One region of the Nocardiopsis lambiniae genome, then DNA from elsewhere that is predicted to be linked to it. Evidence: predicted binding sites of a transcription regulator. Region 1 holds the regulator's gene; the other holds the start of a gene.
The links. Region 1 encodes LexA, which represses DNA repair genes until DNA is damaged. Its sites were predicted from a motif close to TCGAACANNTGTTCGA; they were not measured.
Positions count from the first base shown of each region.

Region 2: recA (intein-containing recombinase RecA) is a predicted target of LexA. The motif match lies at 3,703-3,718, and genes of this name have one in related genera.

Region 1 is NZ_JAVREP010000016.1:37,712-43,137, reverse strand. Features, by position in the region: gene RM479_RS20740 (hypothetical protein) at 1-207, shown strand, start outside; gene RM479_RS20735 (alpha/beta hydrolase family protein) at 401-1,480, opposite strand; gene lexA (transcriptional repressor LexA) at 1,797-2,519, opposite strand; gene nrdR (transcriptional regulator NrdR) at 3,047-3,535, shown strand; gene RM479_RS20720 (vitamin B12-dependent ribonucleotide reductase) at 3,610-5,426, shown strand, end outside.
Region 2 is NZ_JAVREP010000001.1:771,598-777,023, forward strand. Features, by position in the region: gene RM479_RS03425 (S9 family peptidase) at 1-375, shown strand, start outside; gene RM479_RS03430 (glyoxalase superfamily protein) at 410-742, opposite strand; gene RM479_RS03435 (regulatory protein RecX) at 802-1,365, opposite strand; gene recA (intein-containing recombinase RecA) at 1,358-3,592, opposite strand; gene RM479_RS03445 (DUF3046 domain-containing protein) at 3,760-3,954, opposite strand; gene RM479_RS03450 (DEAD/DEAH box helicase) at 4,052-5,426, shown strand, end outside.

The DNA of each region.
Region 1 (5,426 bases):
GTCGCCTGGATCGCGGAGGACGGCTACACCACCGCCTGCGTGGCCACCCGTGTCTCCAACCTGTACGTGGAGACCTGCCACAGCACGGCGGCCGGCTACGACGCACGCGAACCCGCGGACGAGGAACGCGTCATCGCCGGGGCGGAGGAGATCGCTCGCGCCACCGTGGCCGCGCTCCCCGATGAGGTGGTCGAGGCGGGCGACTGAGCCGCGGGTGGGAGGTGGGGCGTCGGCGGCCTCGATGACGGCCGCCTCCCCCGGGGCGTCCCCGGCCCGGTCGCGTTCCTCCATCCGGGCCGACGGGTCGCGGGGACCGGACCGCGTCGGGTGCTCGGGGTCCGTCCCATCGGGATCGCGTGCCGGGCCACCGGGGGGTTCTCCGGGCCGGTGGGCGCGGGGTTCACCAGGCGGAGTCGACGAACTCCGTCAGTGCCGGACCGACCTGCGGCGCGAGGGGACGCTCGGAGTCCAGCACGGTCGCCCCCGGCTCGTCCTCGTAGATCCGGAAGATGTGGTCGGCCTCGGGGACGTCCACCCGTTCGGCGTCGGGCAGCCCGGTCATCAACCGGTCCACGTCCTCCCGGGAGACCTGGGCGTCCGCCTCTCCCCACAGCACCAGGACCGGGGTGTCCGCGGGCAGCGCCCCGGCCAGTTCCACCGGGTCCAGCGCGTCCATGGCGGCCAGGAAGTCGGCGTTCTGACGCGAGTACAGGGAGCCGATGAAACCGCTCAGGTCGTCGGGCACCGCCCGACCGCCGCGTACGGCGGCCCGCCCGGCCCGGGCGTCGGAGAGCAGCGTCACCGCCTCGGTCTCGGCGATCCCTCCTTGTGCTTCGAGCGTCCGCACCTGTTCGGTGAGCTGACGGTCCAGGAGGTCCAGGTAACGGTTCCCGACCGGGGCGGCCAGGATCAGCGCGGGTTCGGCGTCCACCAGTTCGTGGGCGCGCAGGGCGTACAGCGAACCCTCGCTGTGCCCCACCACCGCGGTGCGGTCCGGGTCCACCTCCCGCTGGTCCACCAACGAGGTGTAGGCCGCCGCGACCTGGGCCTCGAACAGTCCCGGGTCCACCGGGTCGTCGGGATCGAGGTCGCCCATGCCGGTCTCGCCGCTGCCGAGCTTGTCGTAGCGCAGCGACGCCACCCCGGCCTCGGCCAGCAGCCGCGCGAAGTTCAGGTTGGTGTTCGCCTCCGGACGCATGTCGCCGTTGCCGTCGCGGTCCGTGGGGCCGCTGCCCGAGATGATCAGCGCCCCCGGCACCGGGCCGGACACGTCCTCGGGCAGGGTGAGGGTGGCGAACACCTCCAGTCCGTCCACGGTGAAGCTCAGCTCCCGTTCCAGCCCCGTCACCCCGGGCTGGGGGGCGGTCTCCTCCTCTGCCGTCGGAGTGCAGGCGCAGGTCGACGCCACCAGGGTCACGGCCACGGCTGCCGCCGTGGCGCGCCCACGGGCGGAGCGGGAGGAGGAGAGGGAAGCGAACACCCCCTCAGCTTAGGGGAGGGGCGGTCCGGGGGGATTGCGGCGGCCGGAGGACGCGACCCGGGGTGAGGGACGGCGAGGAGGACGCCCGCCCGAGCCCGGGGTCCCGTGGCGGTCGCCCCGTCGGTACGCCGGTCGAGGTCCCGCCGGGGGGCGGGGGTGATCGCGGGTGGTGGGCGAGGGCCCGTGGGTCCCGTGGCCGGTCCTCTTGCGGGAGATCCACCGGGCGTCCGCCGGTCGAGGTTCCGCCCGGGGCGCGACCGTGGGATCCCACGGGTACCTCCCGCCCGCCCCCGTGCGGCGGGGGCGGGCCGAGCGGTCAGATCCGGCGCATCACGGTGACGACCTTGCCCAGGATGGTGGCGGCGTCCCCGTTGATCGGCTCATAGGCGTCGTTGCGCGGCATCAGCCACACGTGCCCGTCCTCGGTGCGGCGCAGCACCTTGACCGTGGCCTCCTCGTCCAACAACGCCGCGACGATGTCACCGTTCTCGGCGTCGGGCTGTTGGCGGACCACCACCATGTCGCCGTCGGTGATGGCGGCGTCGGTCATCGAGTCGCCGACCACGGTGAGCATGAACAACCGGCCCTCGCCGACCAGCCGGCGTGGGAGCGCCAGTACGTCCTCCACCGACTCCTCCGCCAGGATCGGCCCTCCCGCGGCGATCCGACCGATCAGGGGCACTCGGGCGGAGCTCGCCGACTCGGGCTCCTCGGGGGTCGGAACCCGCATGCCGGGGCGGCCGGGCCGGCGCAGCTCCACGGCGCGCGGCCGGTTCTGATCGCGGTACAGGTACCCCTTGCGCTGGAGCACCTTGAGCTGATGCGCGACGCTGGAGGGGCTGGACAGGCCGACCGCTTCGCCGATCTCCCTTATCGACGGCGGGTAGCCGCGCTCTCGCAGGTACCGCTGGATGCAGTTCAGGACGCTCTGCTGACGCGCGGTCAGCTTGGGCGCCTCTTCGGGTGCACCCGGCTCGCCCACGGGCGCGAGAACGGTGGTGGTTCCGGAATCCAGGGTTCCGGGATTCTCCTCCGGCACGGCCGGCCTCCTCGGCATTGGTTCGGTCAGGGCCTGTGGCCACCACCGGTCCGCGCCCGCACCGGACCTCAGTCCGCGCGATGGCGAAACCGGCGTGAAATCAAGGCCAACGTTAGTCGTTGCGCACGGTGATATCAAACAAGCGTTCGAGGCCTGTGGATAATTGCCGTGGGATTTCCCGGACGATTTTCCGACCTCACTTACGTGTGTACACGTGTTCACGTCGCGTCGTCCCCGGAATGGCGCAAGATGTGCGCCCGGGGTCGAGAACTCGGGGATGTGGGGCTCATCTCTTCCGCGCAAAGGTCGGTCCGAAAACCGGCGAGGCACGTTGGGCGCCGATCCGCGGCGATATCCTGGGCCGCGTTCCCCGTGTGACACGCGTACCTGCGGAGCTTGCGGCACGCCCGACCCCCGGCTAGGTTCGACCACAACATCTGGTGTCGATCTTTGAAGTTTCGGCCTAGGAGTTGTGGTTTAGTAGACCCAGGGGTTGTCAGTTCGGCGAGGGGAGCAGGTGAACCGGGATGCATTGTCCGTTCTGTCGCCATCCGGACACCCGAGTGATCGACAGCAGGTCCACCGACGACGGTGCGGCCATCCGTCGGCGCCGCTCCTGCCACGCCTGCGAACGCCGTTTCACCACCCAGGAGACCGTCCTGCTGATGGTCGCCAAACGCTCCGGGGTCACCGAGCCCTTCAGCCGCACCAAGATCATCGCCGGGGTCCGCCGCGCCTGTCAGGGCCGCCCCGTCTCCGAGGACGCCCTGGCCAAGCTGGGTCAGCAGGTCGAGGAGGAGATCCGCGGACGGGGCGTCGCCGAGGTCCCGGCCCATGAGATCGGCCTGGCCATCCTCGGCCCGATGCGCGACCTCGACGAGGTCGCCTACCTGCACTTCGCCAGCGTCTACCGCGGTTTCGAGAGCCTCGCCGACTTCGAGGCCGAGATCGCCAGCCTGCGCCGCGACCGCGAGGCCGAGGCCCGGGCGGGGCAAGAGGCCGACAGCACGGCCTGACACCGCTCTCCGGGGGCGGTGGAGGGGCCGCCCCCGCGTACCCACTTCGCGCCACACCTTCGGGGGACTCCGCCATGACGGAAACCACCAGCGGATCGACGGGACGTAAGGGCAAAGGGAAGCGCAAGGGGCTGAAGATCCCACGGATCTTCACCACCGAGGGCGTTCATCCCTACGACACCCTGGAATGGGAACGCCGGGACGTCGTCATGACGAACTGGCGCGACGGCTCGGTCAACTTCGAACAGCGCGGGGTGGAGTTCCCCTCGACGTGGTCGATGAACGCCACCCAGATCGTCACCGGGAAATACTTCCGGGGCGCGGTCGGCACCCCCGAACGGGAGTGGAGCCTCAAACAGCTCATCGACCGCGTCGTCGGCGTCTACACCCGCACCGGACGCGAACACGGGTACTTCGCCACCGAGGCCGACGCCGAGACCTTCGACCACGAACTCAAGTACGCCCTCTCCCACCAGTTCTTCAGCTTCAACTCACCCGTCTGGTTCAACGTCGGCACCTCGTCGAAGGCGCAGGTCAGTGCGTGTTTCATCCTGTCCGTCGAGGACACGATGGAGTCGATCCTGGACTGGTACAAGGAAGAGGGGATCATCTTCAAGGGCGGCTCCGGTGCGGGGGTCAACCTCTCCCGCATCCGCTCCAGCAGGGAACTGCTCTCCTCCGGTGGCACCGCGTCGGGGCCGGTCTCGTTCATGCGCGGAGCCGACGCCTCGGCGGGGACCATCAAGTCCGGCGGCGCCACCCGCCGGGCCGCCAAGATGGTCGTGCTCGACGTCGATCACCCCGACATCGAGGAGTTCGTCGAGACCAAGGCGCGGGAGGAGCACAAGATCCGCGCGCTGCGCGACGCCGGGTTCGACGTCGACCTGGGCGGTGCCGACATGGTCAGCGTCCAGTACCAGAACGCCAACAACTCCGTGCGCGTCTCCGACGACTTCATGCGGGCCGTCGAGGCCGGCGACGACTTCGGACTGGTCTCCCGGACCACCGGCGAGGTCATCGACGAGATCGACGCCAAGACCCTCTTCCGGAACACGGCGCGGGCCGCCTGGGAGTGCGCCGATCCGGGGATCCAGTACGACGGCACCATCCAGGACTGGCACACCACCCCCGAATCCGGCCGCATCAGCGCGAGCAACCCGTGCTTCCCGGCCGATCAGAGGGTCGCGACGGACAAAGGGCAGATCGCCATCGGCGACCTCGTACGCCGGGCCGCGCTCGGTGAGACGTTCGCGGTCTACACCGACGACGTCACCTCCGAGGGGGAGCCCGGGGAGGGGGTGACGGCGACGGTCCCGGTCCGCTACATGGTCACCGGCACCCATGAGATCCTCGAACTGCGCTTCTCCGACGGCTCGCGGCTGCGCTGCACCCCCGGCCACCGTGTCTGGACGGGCAACCGCGGGTGGGTGCACGCCGAGGACCTGGACGAGGACGACCGTGTGGTCCGCTCCTTCCACTACGCGCCGCGGTCGAACCCCGACCCCGGGCTGCCCGCCGCCGCGCTGGAGGCCGCACGGGAGGCCGCGGCCGGTCCCCACGCCCGCCCCGTCGCCCTGCCCGACAAGTGGGACGAGGACCCCGACCTCGCCCACTACCTGGGATGGCTCATCGGTGCCGGGTCGGTCACCGGCGACGAGGTCACCACCGTGTACGGCACCGCCGAGGAGCGGGAGAGCGTCCTGCCCCGGCATCTGGCGCTGATCGAGCGGCTCACCGGGCATCCGAGCGAGCCCGGTGTCCGGGCCGACGGCACGGTCCGACTGCGCGTCACCCACCGGGGCATGGCCGCGTTCGTGCGCGCGCTCGGCATCGGCGTCGCCGCCGAGCACGCGTCGGTGCCCCCGGCCCTCTTCGAGGCCCCGGAGGAGGC
Region 2 (5,426 bases), on a different contig from region 1:
GTGGTGACACCGGACCAGGCGTTCGCCATGGCGACGGCGCTGGGTGAGCGGAAGGTGCCGTACGCGCTGGTGGAGTTCGAGGGCGAGGCGCACGGGTTCACCGGTGAGAGGGCCCGGCGCGAGTCGCTGGAGGCGGAGCTGGGGCTGTACGCCCGGGTGTTCGGGTTCGAGGCGGACGTGCCGCCGCTGGAACTGGCCACCGAGCCGCCCGCACCGCGCCCCGAGCCGGAACCGGAGGCCGTGGACGAGGCCGAGCCGCTCCAGACCCCGCCGGGCGGGGTCTCGGCCGCGTCCGTCGTCGGCCCCGAGGAGATCGAGGACACGGAGTCCGCCCAGGGGTCGGCGGCCGAACCCGCGCCCGCACACGAGAACTGAGCCGCACCCGCCGCCGGCCGACCGCCGTCCGGGTTCAGTCGGCCGGTTCGCCCACCCGCAGCCGGTTGCCGTCGGGGTCGCGGAGCGCCAGCTCCCGACCCCACGGCGCCTCCTCCACCGCGACGCCGAACTCGGCGGCGATCGCGTCGATGTCGTTCAGGCGCAGGTAGACCAGGGTGTCGGGGCGTGCGTCACCGGTGTGCTCGGACAGGAACAGGCGGACGCTCCCCCGGTGCACCTCGACGAACGCCGGGAACCCCGGTTCGAACCGGTGCTCCCAGCCGAACGCGAACCCGAGCCGCGCGTACCACCGCGCCGCCGTGGCGGCGTCGGCCACCCGCAGGATCGGGACGACCTCCTCGGTCATGGACCCTTCTCCTCTCGTGAAGAAGACGTGCCCCGGTGTCGCGCACACCGGGACGGGCTTCAGGGGCCGGGGAACTCCGGGTCGGTCTCGACCCCCTCGGCCTCCAGTTCCTCGCGGACGACCCGGTAGGCCAGGCCGCCCCCGTATCCCTTGCGGGCCAGGACGCCCACGGCCCGGCGGACCCGGGTGTCGCGTTCGCGGCCCCGGCTTCCGGCGAGGCTGCGCCGGGCCAGGGCGCGGGCGGCCTCGTCCTCATCGTCGTCGCTGAGTTCGGCGACCGCCTCGCGCACGGTGTCCTCGTCCACGCCACGGGTGCGCAGCTCCCTGGTCAGGGCGTTGCGGGACAGGCCCCGGCCGTGGTGGCGGGAGCTCACCCAGGCGCGGGAGAAGGCGGTGTCGTCCACCAGCCCCGCCGCCGTGCACTCCTCGACGATCGCGGTGACGACCTCCTCGGCGTGACCGCGGCGGAGCAGTCCCGTCTCCAGCTGCGCCGCGGTGCGCGGCTTGTGCGCGAGCATGCGCAGGGCCAGGGTACGGGCCCTGTTCAGCGCCTTCTCCCCGCCGGAAGCCGATGCGGCGTCGGGACCGTCGTCACCGTCCGGCGGGGCGTCCGGCTCACGCATCCGTCGCGGGCGCCTTGACGGTGGTGGTCTTGGCCGGGGCCTTCTTGGCCGGAGTCTTGGCCTCGGTCGCCAGAGCCGCGGCGGGGGCCTTGTCGGTGGCCGCCGCCTTGGGGGCCTCCGGGCCCGAGGCGCTGTCGTCTCCGGTGGAGACGCCGAGCTTCTCCTTGATCTTCTTCTCGACCTCGTTGGCGATGTCGGAGTTCTCGCGCAGGAAGTTGCGCGCGTTCTCCTTGCCCTGGCCGAGCTGGGTGCCGTCGTAGGTGTACCAGGCGCCCGACTTGCGCACGATGCCGTTCTCCACGCCCAGGTCGATGAGGCTGCCCTCGCGGGAGATGCCCACACCGTAGAGGATGTCGAACTCGGCCTGCTTGAAGGGCGGCGCGACCTTGTTCTTGACGACCTTGACCCGGGTACGGTTGCCGACCGCGTCGGTGCCGTCCTTGAGGGTCTCGATGCGTCGCACGTCCAGACGCACCGACGAGTAGAACTTCAGCGCCCGACCACCGCTGGTGGTCTCGGGACTGTTGTGCACCATGACACCGTCGACGAAGTAGTTGTGGTTGCCTTCGACCTCGATGTCGAACTTGTGCATGCCCCGGGTCTCCGGCTTGAGCTGGATGTCGAGCACCCGGGAGGCGACCAGGCGCTCCATCGGCTCCGAGAGCACCGGGGCGACCTCGCAGCGCCCCTGGTGGCGCGGGAGCAGTTTGTGGGCCATCGACTCATGAACGTAGGGCGCCACGATCTCCTGGAAACGGGCACTGGAAGCCGTGGTGAACCGGAGGAAGTGGTTGGCCGCGGCACCCTTGGTGCAGAGGGTGACGTTGAGCCCGTGGGTGTCGCGCAGGTACTCGGCCAACCGCCGGCGAGTGCCGGGGCTCATGGCCTCCACACAGATCTCGATGCGTCCGCTGCCTCCTTCGGTGCGGGCCTGCACACCCTTGGAGCGCACGGTGAAGCACCCGTCGTCCATGTACCAGACGGCCAAGGCCAACGGCGTGAGGGCCTTGAGGTACTCCCAGCTCAGGTGCTTCTTGCCGTCTCCGAAGTAGACCGCCTCGTGCAGCTCCGCCAGCTCGGGCAGGGGGCTGAAGTCGGCGAACACCGCGTCCTTGGCGTTGGTCGTCCGGCTGTGGCCGATGTTGCCGAGCAGTGAGACCTTCCATTCCAGGTAAGCGGCCTGGTCTACGCCGTGCCCCATACGGAAGCGGGTGCCGTCGCGACCCCGCCGGTTGGGCGAAAGGCTTCCGTCACCCATGAGCGAACCCAGGACGACCTGGCGCTGCTGCTCGTTGAGGCGGTGCGTCTGCGCGGTGAGCACCCGGTCCCCGGGCATGAGCTCTCCTGCCTCGCGCCAGCCCCCGGGCGTCCGGATCAGGTGGTTGGTCGTCGCCGCGAACTGGGAGCGGCCGTTGCCCCCCGAGCGCTCCACCGTGAACTGGAGGAAGTGGTCGGAGACGCCGTTGTCGAACCAGTTGACGATCCGTCGAGGGACGATCTCGTCCCGCTCAGGGTCATAGGAGAGAACCTCGACGTCCATCTTCTGGTTGACGATCTTGCCGATCTTCTCCTGCGTGCCGTCCGCGAGCGTCACCCGGGTGTTGTAGTGCATGCACCCGAACATCACGCCGACCTTCTCGCGGAGCTGGTTGATGAAGATCGCGGTGGTGTTGGTCTGGTGCAGGGCACCGGCGATCTTGCGCAGCGCCTGCGACATGAGGCGGGCCTGGAGGCCGACGTGGCTGTCGCCCATCTCGCCCTCGATCTCGGCGCGGGGCACCAGGGCCGCCACGGAGTCGATGACGATGACGGAGACCGCGCCGGAGCGGATCAGCATGTCCACGATCTCCAGCGCCTGCTCACCGGTGTCCGGCTGCGACAGCAGCAGGTTGTCGGTGTCGACGCCGATCTTGGCGGCGTAGTCGGGGTCCAGGGCGTGCTCGGCGTCGACGAACGCGGCGATGCCGCCGGCCTTCTGCGCGTTGGCCACCGCGTGCAGCGCGACGGTGGTCTTTCCGCTCGACTCGGGGCCGTAGATCTCGACGATGCGGCCGCGCGGGATGCCGCCGATGCCCAGCGCCACGTCGAGGGCGATCGCCCCGGTGGGGATCGACTCGATGGGCGGACGGTCGTCGTCACCCAGGCGCATGACGGAGCCCTTGCCGAACTGCCGCTCGATCTGCGCGAGGGCGGTTTCGAGAGCCTTCTCTCGGTCTCCAGATGCCACGGGATACCCCTGTTGGGTCGATGCCTTCTTCTTCATGATGCGCACGACGCTACGCGGTCGGTCCGACAATCGCGATGTCCGGCGTCGGCCTGTGGACAACTCCAGCCTACCCGAACCCCTGTTCGATTATCGGTTCTCACGCGGGAAAGTCGTCCTCCGTTCGTTGTTCATCTCACGGCGGCGGGGAGGTCGAACGCCTCGCACACGGCCCGCCAGACCTCCTTGGGGGCGGCCCCGTCGGCGAGCGCGCCCTCGACGGTGCGCGAGCCCAGCCCCTCGATCACGTAGTCCCTGGCCAGGCTCCGGGCGTACGCCTCGCCGAACTGCTCGTACATGTTGCGCCAGAAAACAGTCAGTCTCATCGGCCCCAGTATCGTCGATCCCCCGGTCCGGGGCCGGCCGTCGTCCACAGACCGCCGCCTCCCCGAAACCGTCGGTGCCGACGGGCAGACTGGCCCGATGACACCGTCGTCCTTCGGCCCCGCCACCCGGACCTGGTTCGACCGCGCCTTCCCCGGGGGCCCGACCCCGGCGCAGGAGGGCGCCTGGGCGTCGATCGCGCGAGGCCGCGACACCCTGGTCGTGGCCCCGACCGGGTCGGGCAAGACCCTGGCGGCGTTCCTGTGGTCGCTGGACGGGCTGCTCGCCTCCCCGGTCCCGGAGGACGCGGCGCGACGCTGCCGGGTGCTGTACGTCTCACCGCTCAAGGCACTGGCCGTGGACGTCGAACGCAACCTGCGCGCCCCGCTGGCGGGCATCTCGGCGGCAGCCGCGGACCTGGGCGCCCCGGTGTCCCCGGTGACGGTGGGCGTGCGCACCGGCGACACCCCGGCCGACGAGCGGCGGCGGATGGCCACCCGGCCGCCGGACATCCTCATCACCACCCCCGAGTCGCTGTTCCTGGTGCTCACCTCCAAGGCGCGTGAAGGGCTGAGCGGGGTGGAGACGGTGATCGTGGACGAGGTGCACGCCCTGGCGGGCACCAAACGCGGCGCCCACCTGGCCCTGAGCCTGGAGCGCTTGGAGGAGCTGGTGGACCGGCGCACCCTGCGGATCGGCCTGTCGGCGACGGTGCGCCCGGCACGGACGGTCGCGGAGTTCCTGGGCGGCGCCGACGTCGTGGCCCCGCCGGACGCCCCGCACCTGGAGCTGAGCGTGGCGGTACCGGTGTTCGACATGGACGAGCCCGACCTGCCCGCGCCGCCCCGGACCCTGGGGTCCGCCGAAGCGGAGGAGACCGGCGCGGAGGTGGTGCCGTTGGAGGCCCCGGAGCCCTCCGCCTCCCTGAGCACCGCCCCGGCCACGGGTCCCCGGATCGGCGGCGGTTCCCTGTGGCCGCACCTGGAGCAGCGGGTGCTGGACCTGGTGGAGGGGCACCGGTCCACCATCGTGTTCACCAACGGCCGACGCACCGCCGAGCGGCTGTGCGCCCGTCTCAACGACCTGTACGCCGAACGGCACGGCGTGGAATTGCCGCCCGAGGAGGTCCCGGCCCTGGTCATCGCCCAGTCGGGAGGTAACCGGGGGGCGCCGCCGGTGATCGCACGCACCCACCACGGGTCGATGTCCAAGTCCGAGCGGGCGGTGGTGGAGGACGATCTCAAGGCGGGGCGGCTGCGCTGCGTGGTGGCCACCTCCAGCCTGGAACTGGGTGTGGACATGGGGGCGGTGGACCTGGTGGTGCAGGTGGCCGCGCCGCCGTCGGTGGCCTCCGGACTCCAGCGGGTGGGCCGGGCCGGGCACCGGGTGGGCGGCACCTCGCGCGGGGTGTTCCTCCCGGCGTTCCGGGGCGACCTGCTCACCACGGCGGTGGCGGTGGAGCGGATGCGCACGG